DNA from 3 places in the Nocardioides epinepheli genome. Region 3 is predicted to be linked to each of the others. Evidence: predicted binding sites of a transcription regulator. Region 3 holds the regulator's gene; each other region holds the start of a gene.
What was found. The regulator LexA, encoded in region 3, represses DNA repair genes until DNA is damaged. The targets are predictions, from matches to a motif close to TCGAACANNTGTTCGA.

Region 1 (4,273 bases), on a different contig from region 3:
ATGCTCGACGTCGTCGCGCGCCGCCATGTCGTCCGTCTCATCGACCTCGTCGAACTCGTCGACCTCCTCGTACGGAGCCGACGCCTCGTCGGAGGTCCGCGAGGCGATCGCGGCGCGCATCACGCTCATCACGACGCCGGGCGCGAACTCGATGTCGGCACGATCCTCGCGCAGCGCCACGACGGTGCCGAAGAAGCCGGACGTCAACATGACCTCGTCGCCGACCTCGATGGAGGCCTGAAGCTGCATCGTCTGTCGCTGCCGCCGCTGCTGCGGCCGGATGATCAGGAGCCAGAAGATCGCAATAATGGCAACGAAGGGCAACAGCCCAAGCAGCCCTTCCACGTGAAGCAGACCCCTCGGCTCGACAGCAGTTCAACGCACAGAAGCGGGCGATCCGCGACCAGCGGATCGACCGACAGGCGAGTCTAGCCGCCCGACCGCGAAACCTGAGGAATCCCCGGCCGTTTCGGCGCTCGTCTCTGTGGGGCTCAACGACTCAGGGGTCGAACAGAGTTCCCTCGTCGCCGGATCGGTCGTCATTCCCCGCGGGAGGCAGACCCAGGTGCTCCCAGGCGGCCGGAGTGGCGATCCGGCCGCGGGGGGTGCGCGCGAGGAAGCCCATCCGCACCAGGAACGGCTCGGCGACCTCCTCGACGGTCTCCCGCTCCTCCCCCACCGCGACGGCGAGCGTGGAGACACCGACCGGTCCCCCGCCGAAGCGCCGGCACAGGACGTCGATGACGGCGCGGTCGAGCCGGTCGAGGCCGAGGCGGTCGACCTCGTAGAGGTCGAGGGTGCGGTGGGCGACGTCGAGGCTGACGACGCCGTCGGCGCGCACCTGGGCGTAGTCGCGGACCCGGCGTAGCAGGCGGTTGGCGATCCGGGGGGTGCCGCGCGAGCGCGACGCGATCTCGGCCGCCCCCTCGTCGGTGAGCCGGACGCCGAGCAGGCCGGCGGAGCGATGCACGATCCGGTAGAGCTCGTGGGCCTCGTAGAACTCCAGGTGGCCGGTGAACCCGAACCTGTCGCGCAGCGGGCCCGGGAGCAGGCCGGCGCGCGTGGTGGCACCTACCAGCGTGAACGGCGGGATCTCGATCGGGATGGCGGTGGCGCCGGGGCCCTTGCCGATGACGACGTCGACGCGGAAGTCCTCCATGGCCAGGTAGAGCATCTCCTCGGCCGGGCGCGACATCCGGTGGATCTCGTCGATGAAGAGGACGTCGCCCTCGTTGAGCCCCGACAGGATGGCCGCGAGGTCTCCGGCGTGGGTGATCGCCGGGCCACTGGTCAGCCGCAGCTGCGCGGAGAGCTCGGCGGCGATGATCATCGCGAGCGTGGTCTTGCCCAGCCCGGGCGGCCCGGAGAGCAGGACGTGGTCGGGAGCGCGACCGCGTTGCTTGGCCGCCTCGAGCACCAGGCCGAGCTGCTCGCGGACCCGGGCCTGACCGACCACCTCCTCCAGGGTGCGCGGGCGCAGCGCCGCCTCGATGGCGCGCTCGTCGCCCTCGGCCTCGGCGGCGGTGATCGAGGGAGCCTCGGGATCGAGGTCGAGGTCGGCGTCCGGGCCGATCATCGCGCGTAGGTGGCGCTCCTCGGCGGCGGCCAGGTCGTCGTCGTTCATGTCAGGCCTTGCTCAGCGAACGGAGCGCCGCCCGCAGGAGGGCGCCGACGTCGGGGGCGTCGCCGGCCTCGGGCGCCACGGCATCGACCGCCTTCTCGGCGTCCTTGGCGCTCCAGCCCAGACCCATCAGCCCCTGGTGCACCTGGTCGCGCCAGGGAGCGGCGGTCGGCTGTGCCGCGGCACCGGGACGCGCGCCGGTGGGTGCGCCGATGCGGTCCTTGAGCTCGAGGATGATCCGCTGGGCGCCCTTCTGGCCGATGCCGGGGACCTTGGTGAGGGTCTTGACGTCGTCGGAGGCGATGGCGCGGCGCAGGTCGTCGGGTGCGAGCACGGCGGTGATCGCCTGGGCGACCTTGGGGCCGACGCCCGAGGCGGTCTGGACGAGCTCGAAGATCGCCTTCTCGTCGTCGTCGACGAAGCCGAACAAGGTGAGGGAGTCCTCACGCACGACCATGCTGGTCGGGAGGGTGGCGTTCGCCCCGGTGCGCAGGGTCGCGAGGGTGCCGGGGGTGCACATCACCTCCAGGCCGACACCGCCGACCTCCACCACGGCGCTGCTGAGCGTGAGCGCGGCGACCTGGCCGCGGACGTAGGCGATCATCGGGTCCTCCTGCCGGCCGCGGCGAGCGCGGCGTCGATCCGGGCCTGGGCGCCTCCGCGCCAGATGTGGGTGATGGCCAGCGCGAGCGCGTCGGCGGCGTCGGCCGGCTTCGGCGGAGCCTCGAGCCGCAGGATGCGGGCGATCATCGAGCCCACCTGCGCCTTCTCGGCCCGGCCGTTGCCGGTGACGGCGGCCTTGACCTCGCTGGGCGTGTGCAGGGCGACCGGCAGTCCCTGCCGGGCGGCCACCACCATCGCGATGCCGCTGGCCTGGGCGGTGCCCATCACGGTGCTGACGTCGGAGCGGGCGAAGACCCGCTCGACCGCGACGGCGTCGGGGCAGTGCTCCTCGATCCACGCCGCCACGCCCTTCTCGATGGTGACCAGTCGCTGGGCCACCGGGAGGTCGGAGGAGGTGCGCACGACGTTGACGTCGACCAGTCGCAGCGCGCGACCGACACTTCCCTCGACCACGCCCAGTCCGCACCGGGTCAGCCCGGGGTCGATGCCCAGCACGCGCACCCGGGCCCTCCTCAGCTCGTCGTCAGATCATCGAACGTGTGTTCGGAGTCCACCGTACGACGCCGTCCTCCGACGCCGGCGCCCGACACGCTGCGCTCGCGCAGGTTGCGTGGGCTGCCGGGTGGGTCTGAGCACGGCGCGCGTCCCGGGATTTCCCCGGTCGACCGGGGAAATCTGAACTGGGAGGGCGATATATCGGCCCCCAAGTTCAGGGATGGGCCGCCCAGTCGGACGCGAGCGCGGGAGGGCGCCGAGGCACTTCGTCTCAGGCGGTGCCCTCAGGCGTCTTCGAGCTCCTCCATGATCTCGTCGGAGACGTCGAAGTTGGCGAAGATGTTCTGCACGTCGTCGAGATCCTCGAGGGCGTCGAAGAGGCGGAAGAACTTCGCGGCGCCGTCCTTGTCGAGCTCGATCTTGTTGTCGGGCACGAAGGAGGCCTCGGCGGAGTCGTAGTCGATGCCGGCGGCCTGGAGGGCGGTGCGGACCGAGACCAGGTCGGTGGCCTCGGAGACGACCTCGAAGGCCTCGCCGAGGTCGTTGCACTCGTCGGCGCCGGCCTCGAGGGTGGCCTCGAGGACGTCGTCCTCGGAGACGGTCTTGCCCTCCTGGTCGGCGGGCACGATCACCACGCCCTTGCGGTGGAAGAGGAAGGAGACCGAGCCGGGGTCGGCCAGGGAGCCGCCGTTGCGGCTCATCGCGGTGCGGACCTCCATGGCGGCGCGGTTCTTGTTGTCGGTGAGGCACTCGATGAGCATCGCGACGCCGCTGGGGCCGTAGCCCTCGTAGGTGATCGTCTGGTAGTCGGCGCCACCGGTCTCGGCACCGGACCCGCGCTTGACGGCGCGGTCGATGTTGTCGTTGGGGACCGAGGACTTCTTCGCCTTCTGGATGGCGTCGTAGAGCGTCGGGTTGCCGGCGGGGTCACCGCCGCCGGTGCGCGCGGCGACCTCGATGTTCTTGATCAGCTTGGCGAACATCTTGCCGCGCTTGGCGTCGATGGCGGCCTTCTTGTGCTTGGTGGTCGCCCATTTGGAGTGCCCGGACATGCGTTCCTCTTCTGAACCTCGTGAAGCGTCTGCGGTCCCTGCCTCACGCACCGCTCACGAGGTCGAGGAGCAGTCGGTGGATCCGACCGTCGCCGGAGACCTCGGGGTGGAAGGACGTGGCGAGCAGGTGGCCCTGACGGACCGCGACGATTCTATCGGCGGCCGGTCCGCGGGCCACGCGCGCCAGCACTTCGACGTCCGGACCGGCCTGCTCGACCCAGGGCGCGCGGATGAAGACGGCGTGCACGGGGCCCGCCACGCCCGCGACGTCGAGGTCGTCCTCGAAGGAGTCGACCTGGCGTCCGAAGGCATTGCGCCGGACGGTGACGTCGAGCCCGCCGAGCGTCCGCTGACCACCCGGTACCGCGGCGCCGTCGATGATCCGGTCGGCGAGCAGGATCATGCCGGCGCAGGTGCCGAGCACCGGCAGCCCGCCGGCGATGCGGTCGCGCAGCGGCTCCAGGAGCCCGAAGGCCTCGGC
Region 2 (4,273 bases), on a different contig from region 3:
CGCCGTGGGCGCGCGCGGGATAGTTGGCCGCCAGGACGACGCCGCGGTGGCCGCCGCCGACGACGACCGGCAGCTCGCGCAGCTCGGGCCGCTCGCGCAGCATGACCGAGGCGTAGAACGCGTCGAGGTCGACGTGGAGCAGCGGCGTGGCGCTCATCGAGTGCCCCGGGGCCGGGACCCGACGGGCTCAGTGTGCGAGCAGGTGCAACTGGGTCGCGAGCGGGAGGTACTCGGGCCGAGAGGCCACGTCGCGTTCGAGGTCGACCAGTGCGGCGGTGGCGCCGGGTTCGAGGTCGAGCAAGGAGCCGGGGACGAGGTCGGCGAAGACGCGGACCCCGTGGATGGAGTCGATCGCGAAGCCGGCCGAGACGAGCACCGAGGAGGCCTCCTCGGCGGTGAACCGGCGCCCGGCGCGCACCCGCTGATCGGCCGGGACGCTCGCCGGATCGGTCGCGAGCAGGGCCGAGGCCTGGGCGAAGTGCCCGGCCATGGCGCGCGCGATGACCGCCGCGTGCCGCTGGGCCACCAGCAGGGAGAGCCGCCCTTCGGGGCGCAGAACCGAGCGCAGGCCGGCCATGGCACCGACCGGGTCGTCGACGACCTCGAGCACGCCGTGACACAGCACCAGATCGACGCTGCCGGGGTCGAGCAGATCGGGCACCTCGGCCAGGTCTCCTTGTCGCCCGGTGACCTCGACGCCGCGCTCGTGGGCCCGGCGATCGAGCGCGGCGAGGGCGTCGGGGCTCGGGTCGACGACGGTGACGCGATGACCGAGGCCGGCGATTCGCACGGCCGATCCGCCGGTGCCGCCGCCGATGTCGAGCACCGAGAGCGGTGCGGCCGAGAGATACGGCTCGAGGTCGTCCCACACCACGGCGGTACGGGGGGCGGCCGCCGGCGCCAGGGAGGGACGGCGTTGGCTGGCGGACATGGTCGTGACTCTAGTGGGTCGGTGACCGGCGCAGCGGGCACGGGAACCTCCAGTCGTCGTCGACCCGGACGTCGATGCGCCTATTATCGAACCTCTGTTCTATTCACGCAAGGCCGTCGGGACATGGCGGTGCTGGCTCACCAGATGCTGTCGGCCCACTCGGGATGATCGATGAACGGATTGCGGTTGCCCTGGAACTCCTGCTGGATCAGGTCGTTGCGCCGCCTCTCGGCCTCACTGGGGGGATCCTGCTCGTGCCAGCGCAGCAGCACCGAGACCCTTCCGTGCCGGGGCGCCGAGCCGTTGCCGGCCACGTCGTTGACCTCCAGGTCTGGGAAGCCGTCGCCACCGTCGTAGCGCACCGACATGTAGAAGATCATCCGGGCGACGTCGCCCTTGTCCTCGGCGCGCGGCTCCCAGGAGTCGGAGTCGGAGTAGTTGCCGGGCGCCTCGTCGTTCTCGGTGCCCCCCTCGTCGAAGTCGAGGTTTCCGCGATCGGAGTTGACCGTGACGTCGGCCGGGCGCAGGTGGTGCAGATCGGTGCCCGGACCGGCGGTCGTCCCGAAGTCCCCATGGGACTTGGCCCAGACGTGCTCGCGATTCCACTGGTCCGGATCGCCCCCGTGACTCGCGGCCGGCACGGAGGTCCCTTGGTAGAGGAGGATCACGTTGTCGGGGTCATCCGGGTCGCGGTCGGTGACCGCGAGCGCGTCCCACACCTCGCCGTAGCCGAGCACGGTGACGTCGGTGGAGATGATCTCGTGCAGGGCGGCCTCGAGCTCGGCGCCGCGCTTGCCGGCAGCGGGTTCCCAGTAGCTCTCGTCATAGTCGCCTTGGTCGCCCCGCGGAGCCGGCGCGGCCGCCGCGGGTCCCGGATCGAGCGGACCGGGAGCCGGCCAGAGGACGAGGCCGAAGGAGATGAGCACCACGCCGACGCGGCGCAGGGTCCGGCGCGGTCGCGGCGGGGCCGAGGGCTGAAACGGGGTCATGGGTCGACCCTTCGTCCTCACCCGCCTGAAGTCGACCAGGGAATCCCTCGCGTCACGAGACCCGTTGCTGGGCGGGATAGGAGACGGTCTCGGGGCCCGTCCGGGACGACCCGGGCACCAGGCCGAGCGACTGCTCCACGACGGCGAGGAACCGGTCGGCATCGCGCACCAGGTCGTCGGCCTCGCGCTCGGAGACGGCACGGGTCGAGCCGGCCTCGGCGGCCGCCCGCTTGCCGGCGCCGGCAGCGAAATAGGTGGCCCACTCCCCCAGCTCGGGTGCCACCTCGGCCAGCAGGACCCAGGCGTTCTTCTGCGGACGACGCCGAGTGGCCCCGGCGGGCCGGGCCCGCGCCGCGAGCAGCGCGGCCGCGGCACGCAGGGCCGCCACGTGCGCCAGCGCGTAGCGAGTGGGCACCTCGGGCGTGGCGACCGCCTCGCTGAGCGAGTCCGCGGCGCGGAGGAGGTATGAGTGCGTGGTGGCCGGGAGGATCATGGCGGCGCTCCTGCAGTGAGGGAATCGGTGTTCGAACACGTGTTCGAACACCGAGAACGCTACACCCGGCCACCGACAGCCGGTCAAGAGCCGACCACGAGCCGGTCACTGGCCGGTCCGGACGCGGATCACGACTGCCGCGCGGCGTCCGCCCCTCGCCCACCCACCGGCACCAGATAGGCGGTGGTCTCGGGCCGGTACAGCAGCACGACGATGAGCACGTCGAGGACCAGGCTCAGCAGTCCGCCGAGGACCGCGGCCGCCGGAGGGTTGCTGTCGAGCATCGCCGAGACCGTGCCCACCGCGATCAGCGCGACCGTCGCCGCGAGCGTATGGCGACCCCACACGTGTCCGCCGAGCAGCATCGCGGTGAGCACCAGCAGCAGGCTCGAGACGGTCACCCACAGCACCACGGCCACGGGGGCGAACGACGGGGGCACGCGGGTGTCGTCGGCGGTAGCGCCGGCGGCGCCGAAGGCGCGGACCAGCTCGTCCTCGAACACCACCGAGAGGGCGGCGAGGACGCCGGCCAGGACGATCAGGGCCCAGACCAGCCGCACCGCCCAGGTGACCGTCGAGGGGCGGCCGGCGGGGGGCGCGGTCATGCTCGTCTCCGTTACGGGTCTCGGACGGTTAAGGTCGGGGCCGTGTCCAGCGAACACCCGATGATCGGCCGGTTCCGTGAGGAGCATGCGCGCCTGGGCGGCACCGGCGAGATCGTCATTCTGCCCGACTCGGTCCATACCGCCGTCCTCGCCGCCGAGGCGCTGGGCTGCGAGCCCGGCGCGATCGCCAACAGCCTGCTCTTCGACGCCGGTGGGTCGCCCGTGCTGATCCTCACCTCGGGCGCACACCGGGTCGACGCCGCGCTCACCGCCCAGCGCATCGGCGTGGACCGACTCCGGCGCGCCAGCCCCGAGTTCGTCCGCGAGCACACCGGCCAGGTGATCGGCGGGGTCTCCCCGCTGGCGCACCCCGCTCCGGTACCGACCTACCTCGACCCGTGGCTGTCGCGCCACCCGGTCGTGTGGGCCGCGGCCGGGCATCCGGCCGCCGTCTTCTCGACCACCTACGACGAGCTGCTCCGCCTGACCGGCGCGAGCGTCGTCGAGGTCGAGTAGGCGACACCGGTGGACTCTCTGGCGCTCACCTTCTCCAGCGGGTGGGCCAGCGGCGTCAACGCCTACCTGGTCGTGCTCGTGCTCGGCCTCGGGTCGCGGATCGGCGGCGTCGACGACGTCCCCGACGTGCTGGCCCGCTGGGACGTGCTGGCCGTGGCCGGGTTCTTGTACGCCTTCGAGTTCGTGGCCGACAAGATCCCCTTGATCGACTCGACCTGGGACGCCATCTCTACCGTCATCCGACCTACCGCGGGCGCGGTCATCGGCGTCCTGCTCGCCGGCGACGCCGACTCCCTCGACCAGGCCCTGAACGCCGCGGTCGGCGGAGGCACCGCACTGGTCTCTCACGTGATCAAGGCCGGCGGCCGGCTGGCCATCAACTCCTCCCCCGAGCCGGTCACCAACGTGACCGCGAGCGTCGTGGAGGACCTGGTCGTGCTCGCCCTCGTGGCCTTCGCGATCCGGCATCCGGTCGCGGCCGCCTCGATCACCGCCGTGCTGCTGCTGGTCGGGCTCGGCGTCCTGGTGCTCGCGATCAAGGTGATCCGCCGCGGGTGGCGGCGCTTCCGGGCCCGCCGCGAACGGCGGATCGTCGACACCACATGAGGAGCACCCGATGCGCATCGTGGTGATCGGCGGCGGCTTCGGTGGTCTCGCGTCGGCGCTGAGACTTGCGAAGGTGGGACACCAGGTCACCCTGGCGGAGAGCTCGGACCGGCTCGGCGGCGCGGTCACCACG
Region 3 (4,273 bases):
GAGTGAGCGTGGCCAAGCACGAGGTCCAGGTGACGGGGGCCAGCGTGCTCGACGGCCTCTACCGCACCACCTGCGCGTGCTCGTGCGGGTGGACCGGGGAGTCGGAGGAGTCCGCAGAGGCCGGGGCGCTCGCCGCTGCGGCGAGGGTACGGCTCGAGCACCTGGTCGCCGCGCACCCGCGTCAGTCCCCCTCGTCGTTCTTCCGCCCGCGTGCCGCCGCGCGCTACTAGCATCCGCGTTCGATCAGCGCCGCCGCCCAGCGCGAGGGCAGGTGGGTTCGCTTCGCCGGCTGCGCCTGCGGCTGGACGACCGCGGTCGGCGGCCGTTCGGCGGCCGCGACCGCCAAGTCCGCGCGCGCCGAGCATCTGGAGCACGTGAACCTCCAGACCGGACGCAGCCCCTGGCGCGACTACGTGGTGCTCGCCGGCCTGGTACTGCTCGTGGTCGCGGTCGTACTGACCCTCGCCGCGCTCGCCATCAGCGCCGGAGGCGGAGACCCGACCGACCTGGGCTCGATCATCGGCGGGTGACCGAGCAGTCGGAGGTCGAGCAGACGCCGGCAGGCACGGGTGCCGGGCTTTCGTCGTCGCTCGCGGTACAGAACAGTTGGCGCTCGCTTGCTCAACCTCCGGCCGCAGGAACTGCGGCGAAGCCGCCGGAGGTTGAGCAAGCCGGGAGGGCGAGGAACGAGCCCGACCGGCGCAGACGAAACCTCGCGACCGACCTCGAAACGCCGGCAAGGTCGGTCCCGGGCACGTCGGAGGTGCCGAAAAAGAACGAACCGGAGGTGGAGCCGTCTTCCCGCGGCTCCACCTCCGGCCTCTTCCCCGTCCGCGTCCGCCGGGGTCGAAGCGGCGGACGACGTCTGGTTGGCCCGGGCCGCCTCAGCCGGCCGGGACGATCAGCTGCTGACCGGCGTCGAGAGTGACGTCGGGCAGGTCGTTGAGGTCGACGAGATAGCTCATCATCTCGCGGACGTCGTCACCCTCGGCCACGTCGGAGGCGATGCTCCACAGCGTCTCGCCCGGCGCCACGACGACGGTCTCGGTGGCCTGCGGCTCGGCGGTGGCCATGGAGTTGCTCGCGAACACCACGCCGATCGCGAGCAGGACCAGGAACGCCAGCGCGAACAGCACGAGGCGGCCGCGCCGCGTGAGCCGGTAGACCGGCACATACTCCTCGCGGACGTCGGCCCTGTCGAGGGTGTCGAAGGTGTCGAGGGTGGTGCTCATCTGGTGCCTCCTGGGGAAGTGGGTGCGAACCGATGTCTAATGGCGACCACCGACACTCGGGCCGCACGTCGCGGCGGCCAAACCGATGGTTCGATCAGACATTCGATCGAACACCTGAGCGAGACTAGATCAGGTGTTCGAACAATGCAAGGCCTCGCTCGAACACGCGTTCATCCCTCGCCGGTCGTGCACCCTCCGACACGCCGTTCGAACACCTGTTTGAACTCCGCCTCGATCGGTGGCACGCTGGCCGACATGCCTCGCACCCCCAAGAACTCGCCGGACAACCCGTCGAAGGTCGCCGAGCTTCCCGACGGTCCGGCCGACGCCACCGGCCTGACTCCGCGCCAGCAGCGCGTCCTGGCGACCATCAAGGACAGCATCGAGCGGCGCGGCTACCCACCGAGCATGCGCGAGATCGGGGAGTCCGTGGGGCTGCTGAGCACCTCGAGCGTCGCCCACCAGCTGCGCACCCTGGAGCAGAAGGGGTTCATCAAGCGCGACCCCAACCGTCCCCGCGCCCTGGAGGTCTTCCTTCCCGAGGTCATGGCTGCCCGACGTTCGCTCGGCGCGGCGGAGGAGAGCTCGTTCGACGAGACCGGGATCGGCGACGCGGCCACCCCGCCCACCCATGTTCCGCTGCTCGGCCGGATCGCGGCGGGTGGGCCGATCCTCGCCGAGGAGACCTACGACGACGTCTTCCCGCTCCCGCGCCAGCTCGTGGGTGACGGTCAGCTGTTCATGCTCGAGGTCTCGGGCGAGTCGATGATCGAGGCGGCGATCTGCGACGGCGACTACGTCGTGGTCCGCCAGGCACAGACCGCGGAGAACGGCGAGATCGTGGCCGCCCTCCTCGACGGAGAGGCCACGGTCAAGACCCTCCAGCGCAAGGACGGCGAGGTCTGGCTGCTCCCCCACAACCCGGCTTTCGAGCCGATCGACGGCAGTTCGGCGACCATCCTGGGCATCGTCACCGCCGTCCTGCGCAAGGTCTGAGACCTCCGGGGAGGATGCGGGTCCGGCTCGACGGCCGGGCGCGCGGCACGATGTCGGCACCGGGAGTTACGGTGTGGTCTCCCTATCTGATCGGAGCCCTGATGCGCGTGCGCATTCATCCCCTCCCCTTGACCCGGCTACGGGCTGTTCGCGGGCTGGTAGCCCTCGGCGCCGTCGGCGCCCTGGTTCTCGGCATGCTCGCGGCCTTCGCCGGCCCGAGCGCCTCGGCCCGCGTCGCCGATCCCGGCAAGGCGCCCGCCGCCGGCGGCGAGCGCCGGGCAGCGACCGACGCACTGCGCGAGGCGCAGGAGATCCGCACCGACGGCGCGGCCGGCCGCGACGCGACCATGGCGTTGCGCGATCTGTTCGCCACCCGCGACGCGCTCACCGGCGCCGAGCGCGAGGCGGCCGACCGGATCCTGGCCCGTCCCACCAGCCCGGGCGGCGACGGCTACCTCAACTACGGCAACGTCGATGAGGCCCCGCCGGTCTGCAACGCCACCTTGTGCGTCCATTACGTCACCGAAGGCGCCAACGCCTCCACGCCTGCCCAGGTCAACGAGACGCTGACCACGCTGTCCGACGTCCACAACAACTTCATCGCCTCGGGCTACCGCGCGCCGAAGGCCGACGGCAACCGTGGCGGCAACAGCAAGATCGACGTCTACCTCGGCAACATCGGGAACCTCGGCATCTACGGCTACTGCACCTCCGACGACCCGAACAAGAGCACCTCCCGCTACGACCGCTGGGCCTACTGCGCGCTCGACAACGACTTCAGTGCCGAGGAGTTCCCGACCAACACGCCGTTGGAGAACCGCCAGGTCACCGCGGCGCACGAGTACTTTCACGCGATCCAGTTCGCCTACGACGCCTACGAGGACGCCTGGCTGATGGAGGCCACCGCGGCCTGGGTCGAGGACGAGCTCTACGACAACGTCGACGACAACCTGCAGTACCTGCGCACCAGCCAGATGCGCAACCCCGGCATCCCGTTGGACACCTTCAACCCGAGCACCGGCTTCCACTACGGCACCTGGAGCTTCTTCCGGTTCCTCACCGAGAAGTACCGGGGCAAGAAGGGTGTGCTGCCGAAGCTGGTGCTCGACATCTGGAAGAAGGCTGACTCCACGCCAGGTGCGCCCGACATGTACTCCTGGCAGGCCGTCAACGCGGTGCTGAAGAAGAAGAAGACCACCGGCGCAGCGATGCTCGGCGCCTACGCCGTCGCGAACCGCCGTCCGGCCAAGGCCTACGACGAGGGCCGGGCCAACAAGTACCCGACCGCGCCCGCCAAGCGGATCAAGCTGGCCAAGGGCAAGACCCGCGGCCACCAGGCCACGCTCAACCACCTGACCACCCGCACGGTCGTCGTCCAGCCCAAGGGCAAGATGGGCAAGAAGGCCAAGGTCCGCCTGAAGTTCAACCTCAGCCGGAAGGCCACCGGCGCCTACGCGCTGGTCACCACGACGGCCAAGTCCGGCAAGGTCCGCACCGTCCGTGTCAAGCTGAACCGTCAGGGCGACGGAGTTCGCGTCGTGCCGTTCAACAACAAGGTCAAGAAGCTCGAGGTCACCCTCGTCAACGGCAGCGGCCGGTTCAAGTGCTGGCAGCGCACGGGCTTCTCCTGCCAGGGCACGCCGCTCGACAACCGTCTCGTCCAGCGGTTCACCGCCACCGCCCTGCGCCGCTGACCGAGGTCTCGCGCACGGCATCCCGGATGCCCGTCTCACCTCACAGAGGTGGGGCGGGCATCCGCCGCATTTCGGCCCGGTTCAGCCGGCGTCGGCCGCGAGTCGGGCCAGTGCCTTGCGGACGACGGCCGGGTCGGTCGTCGTCCACATGGGCGGCAGGCTCGCCTTGAGGAAGCTGCCGTAGCGGGCAGTCGCCAGTCGAGGGTCGAGGACGGCGACGACGCCGCGGTCGGTGGTGGTGCGGATCAACCGTCCCGCCCCCTGGGCGAGGAGCAGCGCGGCATGGGTGGCCGCCACCTGCATGAACCCGTTGCCGCCGGCCCGGTCGGCGGCCTTCTGCCTGGCGCTCAT

Region 1: ruvC (crossover junction endodeoxyribonuclease RuvC) is a predicted target of LexA. The motif match lies at 2,777-2,792, and genes of this name have one in related genera.
Region 2: WMR31_RS10095 (SAV_6107 family HEPN domain-containing protein) is a predicted target of LexA. The motif match lies at 2,445-2,460, and genes of this name have one in related genera.

The regions. Positions count from the first base shown of each region.
Region 1 covers NZ_JBBMMC010000013.1:108,537-112,809, forward strand. Annotated here, with positions in the region: gene yajC (preprotein translocase subunit YajC) at 1-345, opposite strand, end outside; gene ruvB (Holliday junction branch migration DNA helicase RuvB) at 500-1,624, opposite strand; gene ruvA (Holliday junction branch migration protein RuvA) at 1,626-2,225, opposite strand; gene ruvC (crossover junction endodeoxyribonuclease RuvC) at 2,222-2,737, opposite strand; gene WMR31_RS17125 (YebC/PmpR family DNA-binding transcriptional regulator) at 3,025-3,792, opposite strand; gene pdxT (pyridoxal 5'-phosphate synthase glutaminase subunit PdxT) at 3,836-4,273, opposite strand, start outside.
Region 2 covers NZ_JBBMMC010000006.1:129,539-133,811, reverse strand. Annotated here, with positions in the region: gene dinB (DNA polymerase IV) at 1-157, opposite strand, end outside; gene WMR31_RS10105 (methyltransferase domain-containing protein) at 188-931, opposite strand; gene WMR31_RS10100 (endonuclease I family protein) at 1,069-1,920, opposite strand; gene WMR31_RS10095 (SAV_6107 family HEPN domain-containing protein) at 1,973-2,413, opposite strand; gene WMR31_RS10090 (hypothetical protein) at 2,542-3,018, opposite strand; gene WMR31_RS10085 (YbaK/EbsC family protein) at 3,061-3,534, shown strand; gene WMR31_RS10080 (DUF4126 domain-containing protein) at 3,544-4,140, shown strand; gene WMR31_RS10075 (phytoene desaturase family protein) at 4,151-4,273, shown strand, end outside.
Region 3 covers NZ_JBBMMC010000001.1:110,298-114,570, forward strand. Annotated here, with positions in the region: gene WMR31_RS00490 (hypothetical protein) at 9-230, shown strand; gene WMR31_RS00495 (hypothetical protein) at 375-530, shown strand; gene WMR31_RS00500 (LysM peptidoglycan-binding domain-containing protein) at 885-1,232, opposite strand; gene lexA (transcriptional repressor LexA) at 1,488-2,228, shown strand; gene WMR31_RS00510 (MXAN_6640 family putative metalloprotease) at 2,330-3,922, shown strand; gene WMR31_RS00515 (ATP-dependent DNA helicase) at 4,004-4,273, opposite strand, start outside.